Marinomonas mediterranea MMB-1: one gene and its partner. Each later gene encodes a partner of the first gene's protein in a complex. Links are inferred from orthologs where the notes say so. Each region holds a gene or a part of one and is shown on either strand. Other genes may lie near its edges.

Region 1 (3,021 bases):
AACAGAGATAGTCGAAAAAGTGGCGTTCGGAACATATAGGGGGCGTTTGTCAAAGGTTCGAATGCGAGTCTGCCTCCAGCCAATATTTTCAACGGTGCCTTCAATATCTTGGTCCGGGGAGCGAACCCAGTCTCCGACAGCAAAAGGCCTGTCTAAATATATCATTAGACCACCAAAGAAATTTGCGAGTAAATCTTTTGCTGCAAAGCCGACCGCTATACCACCTACGCCACCAAATGCGAGTACCCCCGACATACTATAACCAAGCGATTGCATAACGATCAGGATGCCGATAATAACGACAGACGCTCTAAGTAGCTTGCTTACCGCGCTTGCTGTCGTGATATCAACGGTCTTTTTGACTTTATCAGGTGACGTTAGGATGTGTTCAACGCCCTTGATGCAGCGCCATAAAAACCAAGACATTAGGGCTATGATGCCGACTTCGCGGCATAATGAGATGATGTCGTGAATACGATCGTCAAATTTCGTACGAAATATTTCGGCGATAATGATCAAGCCGATAAGCCAGATAAAGGCAATAAGCGGACGTCGCGCGGCCTTAATGAGAATATGGTCCCATGGTGTTTTTGTCTTGGATAATTGCAATTCCAATCGTTTCAATGTCCGTTTTACAATGTAGCTGGTAAGAAACGTAGTAAACGAGACAATGCATAATTGAATGGCCCAGTGCATCTGGGTGTTTCCTAAACCGAGGTACGCCTGTAAGTCCTGCCAGTTCATTTTTTAGCCTTATTTTTAGACGGATGACACTGCATTAGTATAAGAAAAGATCTTATCATTTTTTGGACGCTAATATTCAAGTTACCGATAGGGTCTATTCGGTAGAAGACAGTGATTAATTGAGCGTGTAGAATGCTTTTCTTTTGTTATTAGCCTAGAAGAGGCGCGAACAAGTTCACTGAATTCAGCGTGTGAGTATTTCTTCTCTATTCGAGGTAGGCTTTGCGGTCCAATATTGAATGTATTGGTAAAAAAGTTAACAAGAATAAAGGGAGCGCAGGTTTGACTCGAAATACACACTGCCTTTGGGGCTTTCAGATAAACCGTTTATTTTTTAAGAGTGATTAAAGGTATTAACAATCCTGCCCACTCTCGCGTTACTAGACCGTTTCTCTGCTAAGACTGAATCCTATAAGACTTATTCGCACTTTCCTAATGGCTTAATTTTTATCAACATGAGTGAACGAACCGTTTATATGCTATTGATGATTGATAACTTTGACTCCTTTACCTATAACTTGGTTCAATATTTTAGGGAGTTAGGTGAAACTGTTGAGGTGTACCGAAATGACAGTATTTCACTCAAGGAAATTGAGCAGTTGAATCCGACGCATATTGTTATCTCACCAGGGCCGTGTACGCCCAACGAGGCGGGTATCTCTTTGGAGGTCATTGAGCACTTTGCAGGTAAAAAGCCGATATTGGGTATTTGCTTAGGCCACCAAAGTATAGGTCAGGTCTTTGGTGGAACGGTAATTCGTGCTAAAACAGTAATGCATGGTAAAACGTCCCCAATACTGCACAACGATAGCTCAGTATTTCGTGGTTTACCCAGCCCATTCACAGCAACACGATATCACTCCCTTGTTATTGATAGCGCGGCTTTATCTGATTGCTTAGAAATAACGGCTTGGACAGAAGATGAGAATGGTGTGCTGGATGAGATTATGGGGATTCAGCATAAAGAATTTGATATTGAGGGTGTACAATTTCACCCTGAATCTATTTTAACAGAGCATGGTCATGCGTTGTTGGCCAACTTTCTTAAGCGTTAGGAGTAGAAAGCGAGTGGATATACGAAACGCCATTGCGAAAGTCGTCGAGCGACAAAACTTAACTGGTGAAGAAATGATGACCGTTATGACGCAAGTCATGACAGGGCAGGCAACGCCTGCTCAGATAGGTGGATTTCTTATTGCTCTTCGTATGAAAGGGGAAACGGTTGCTGAAATTACCGCTGCGGCTAGAGTAATGCGACAATTGTCTACGAAAGTCGAGCTTAATCAGGATCATGTCGTTGATACTTGTGGAACAGGCGGCGACGGCAGCAAATTATTTAATGTTTCGACGGCCTCTGCTTTTGTCGTTGCTGCGGCAGGCGGTAAAGTTGCTAAGCATGGTGGGCGTTCTGTTTCGTCGAAATCGGGCAGTGCTGATCTATTGGAGCAAGCTGGAATTTATCTTGGCCTAAGCGCTGAAGAAGTCAGCCGTTGTGTAGAAGAAATTGGGTTGGGTTTCATGTTTGCGCCTAACCACCATTCTGCCATGAGGCACGCTGTAGGGCCACGTAAGGAAATGGCAACAAGAACCCTGTTTAACTTGCTGGGGCCTTTGACAAATCCTGCCGGTGCAAAAGCTCAAGTGATGGGCGTTTTTGGCAAGCAATGGGTTCGACCAATTGCAGAAGTGCTAAAAGAACTTGGCAGTGAGCACGTTATGGTTGTGCACTCAGAAGATGGCTTGGACGAGATTAGTATTGCTGCTCCCACTTTTGTAGCCGAACTTAAAGACGGTGAAATTACCGAGTACACGATCACCCCAGAACAATTTAACCTCGAACTTCAATCATTAGAGCCGATAATGGCATTTAATGCGGAAGAAAGCCTAGTGTTGGTGAAATCGGCGCTGGAAGGAAAAGGAAAAGTGAATCCGGCACGTGATATTGTTGCATTGAATGCAGGTGCTGCGATTTACGTTTCTGGTGTCGCGGATACATTAGCAGAAGGCGTTGCTATAGCTGAAGACGTAATTGGCGGAGGGTTAGCCAAAGTAAAACTGTCTGAGCTTGCGAGTTTTACTCGTTGCTTTAAAAAAGTGGAAAAATAATATTTTATATCGGTTAGAGAACACACTATGCAAGTTGACACACCTACAATTTTAAGAAAGATTATTGCTCGCAAGTACGAAGAAATTGAAGAGCGCCAACAGCGTACTCCTTTGTCTAATCTTGAAATCGCGGTCACAGCGGCAAATGCCCATAATAAACCTCGTGGATTT
Region 2 (2,926 bases), 2.2 Mb from region 1 along the record:
TGTTATGAACGTTTCTTAACTATTTGGAGTCGGCAGGCTTGTTTGGATGAACTGCAAGTTGAGAAAAAATCGGCTTAGTAGACCGACTAGCGAGGACGCTTAGATAGGCTTATTAGTAAGGTAAGGCGATTATTTTCTAGCGTGGTTTAGTGTGTGATAGAGTCCGTGCAATATGCCTGCTGTCACACCCCATATTCGGATCTTTTTATATTCGACTTCGAAATATCCTCGCGTAACACTGCCTATTTTCTTTTCTTTGTAGCGGTAGTTTCTTGGGTCCAAAAGGTACGACAATGGGACCCAATGAACGCTCTCAACTTCATCTTTGCTTAAGCTGAGCTCACTTTGGCGAGTCATTTCGGCAACAATGGGTTTGATGCAAAAGCCAGATATGGAGCAATACTCTCCAAGTTCGCCAAGTAGGTCGAAACAATCAGGTGCTAAACCGACTTCTTCAAGCGTTTCTCTAAGCGCCGTATATTGAATGCTTGAATCTTCAGGGTCATGCTTCCCACCAGGAAAAGCAATTTGACCTGGATGGTTGCGCATGTGGAGTGCTCGTTGAGTCAACAATACTTCTAAGTTGTTGCTTGCTTCATCTTGACGAATAGGAATCAAAACGGCTGCCGCACGCAAAGCCACTTTTTCTGAACTGATTCCATATTTGTCCGAATAGTGCGCGAGCATTTCAATGCGCTCTTCGTCTTTTTGAATTTTAAAGTGAGTATTACCTACGTTGAGCGCCGTACGAATGTCCTCGATATCGACATCAAGAGGAGGGGATTCTAAAAAATGCTCTACATCAGTCACTTTCTACTTCTCCAAGAAACCTTGTTCTAAAGTATGAGTCAATTTTCCAACTTTAGTAAAGGTTTCTTGATATTCTTCTTCACAAACAGAGTCAGCAACCAGTCCGCCGCCTGCCCAGCAGTGAATAAAACGGCCATCGGCAACCATCGTCCTAATCGCAATATTTGAATCCATTTGACCATTGTTACTGAAATAGCCAATTGAGCCGCAATAAGCGCTTCTGACATGAGGCTCTAATTCATCAATGATTTCCATTGATCTTATTTTCGGCGCGCCGGTAATCGATCCACCAGGAAAGCTTTGGTGAAAAACTTTTATATGATCCTGTGTTTTTTCGATTTTACCTTCGACTGTTGATACAAGGTGGTGCACGTTTGCGTAGCTCTCTAACGCAAACAGTTTGGGGACACTGACTGAACCTGTAACACAGCTTCGCCCTAAGTCGTTACGAAGTAGATCGACGATCATTAGATTTTCTGCGCGATCTTTGGTTGCATTTAACAACTCTTCCGCCAGAGATCGATCTTCTTCCGGTGTTGCTCCTCTTGGGCGTGTGCCTTTAATCGGTTTAGACTCAACTCGGCCTCTATCACACTTCAAAAAACGTTCAGGAGAGTGCGATAAGATAGCGGCTCCGGTTCCTAGCTCGATATACGCCGAAAAGGGCGTTGGTACGGACGTTCTGAGTGCCCTGTACGCTTGATAGGTATCGCCTTTATAACGAGCTGAAAAGCGCTGAGCTAGGTTTACCTGATAGCAATCACCTGCCTGAATGTAGTCTTGAACTTTACGAAACTTCTCCGAATACTCTTCTTCCGTCATGTTAGACGTAAAGTGGCCGCTCAGCTTAAAAGACAAAGGTTCAATATTTTCGCTTAGTTTAAATCGCTCTAGCAGATCTTCTTGTTCATCCAAGCACCAAGGCGTCATCATTAAATAGGTTTCGAGCTTTTGATGATCGGTAATCAAAGCCCAACCATACAGGCCGATGGATAGATCTGGTAAGAGAATATCGTCAATTCCACTGTTAGGCAGAGTTTCAACATACTGCCCAGTTTCATACCCGTAGTAGCCCATTAAACCGCCTGTAAATGGGATGTCTTTCGGCGCATTTTTTGCCCAAATTTCCTCGACATTATGCGCCATAATCTCATCTAAAATATCGAGTGGGTTTTGGTGGTTTCCTATATTGTAAATCGGTGAATCCCGCCAAATTAACTTGGTTTCTTCCTGTTTAGCTGTGATCATCGCGATTGGGTCGGCGACGATCATATCGTACCTAGTATCGCTAAACGACTCATGATTGCTGTCTAGCAAAATGGGCATTGGTAGATCGCGATAGTGAGCAAAAAGCTCAACCAGCGATGACTGATAAGGTAGGCTTATCAGTTTTATTTCTGACATAATTCAACCGTTTACAAATTCAAATTTAATTCCCTTTATTGAATGGGGGGTTATGAGGAAATTTAAAGTGTCAGAGATCAATTATCTTAATCTAGAAAATGTGACATTGCGTTATCGGCTAGTCTATAACCCTGATAGTAAGACCAAGGCGTCGTGTTTAATGCTACATGGAGCAGGTGTTGGGGCTGACATTACTTATTTGCCAATTTTAGAGCACTTGAATTACTGGCGATGGATTTTATTACCAGACTTAACCGGTATGGGAGAAAGTTACTTCCTTGAAAAAAAAGAAAAGCCAGTATCCATTGACTCATTGGCGTTGGAAATAAATGCATTATTGATGTCATTGGAATGGGATGTATTTGATCTAGTCGGGTATTCACTCGGTGGGCTTGTTGGCCTGCGATTGAATCAGTTGCGTAAAGAGCAGCGCAAAGTACCCTCTAAAATGGCTTTGCTTGAACCAGCGTCCCTAGATAGAGAAGACCTTGCTACACTTGCTATTGTCCGTGAGCGTTATCGAGAAGCGTCAACGGTCATCAGAAAAACGGGCGACGTTGAACAAGGTGTCGCTCTTTTTATGAATAGCGTAGCGCCCAACCGTAGAAAACACCCTGTAGCAGAGGCCACGACTCAATCTAGGTTGGCACATAGACCGCATGGGTTCGCGTATGCACTTGATGCTGTTACGAACTGGGTTCAAGACATGGTG

What was found. Proteins that work in one complex are often made in the same cells at the same time.
Region 2: the proteins of MARME_RS05205 (region 1) and pabB are in contact, whole or in part, in a solved structure (PDB 8RP0), measured with the Escherichia coli proteins. The link is inferred for Marinomonas mediterranea MMB-1 from one-to-one orthologs.

Annotation. Positions count from the first base shown.
Region 1 is NC_015276.1:1,153,719-1,156,739, forward strand. What follows is about bases 62-3,009. They hold MARME_RS05205 (anthranilate synthase component II), read left to right. Parts: upstream 62-1,220; coding sequence 1,221-1,799; downstream 1,800-3,009. Other genes in these bases: MARME_RS05200 (mechanosensitive ion channel family protein), read right to left, coding at 62-744; trpD (anthranilate phosphoribosyltransferase), read left to right, coding at 1,813-2,850; trpC (indole-3-glycerol phosphate synthase TrpC), read left to right, coding at 2,878-3,009. In the rest of the region: more of MARME_RS05200, read right to left, coding at 1-61; more of trpC, read left to right, coding at 3,010-3,021. UniProt on the Escherichia coli protein: Part of a heterodimeric complex that catalyzes the two-step biosynthesis of 4-amino-4-deoxychorismate (ADC), a precursor of p-aminobenzoate (PABA) and tetrahydrofolate.
Region 2 is NC_015276.1:3,385,824-3,388,749, reverse strand. What follows is about bases 15-2,867. They hold pabB (aminodeoxychorismate synthase component I), read right to left. Parts: upstream 2,215-2,867; coding sequence 814-2,214; downstream 15-813. Other genes in these bases: MARME_RS15475 (alpha/beta fold hydrolase), read left to right, coding at 2,282-2,867; MARME_RS15485 (NUDIX hydrolase), read right to left, coding at 130-810; MARME_RS15490 (LysR family transcriptional regulator), read left to right, coding at 15-78. In the rest of the region: more of MARME_RS15490, read left to right, coding at 1-14; more of MARME_RS15475, read left to right, coding at 2,868-2,926. UniProt on the Escherichia coli protein: Part of a heterodimeric complex that catalyzes the two-step biosynthesis of 4-amino-4-deoxychorismate (ADC), a precursor of p-aminobenzoate (PABA) and tetrahydrofolate.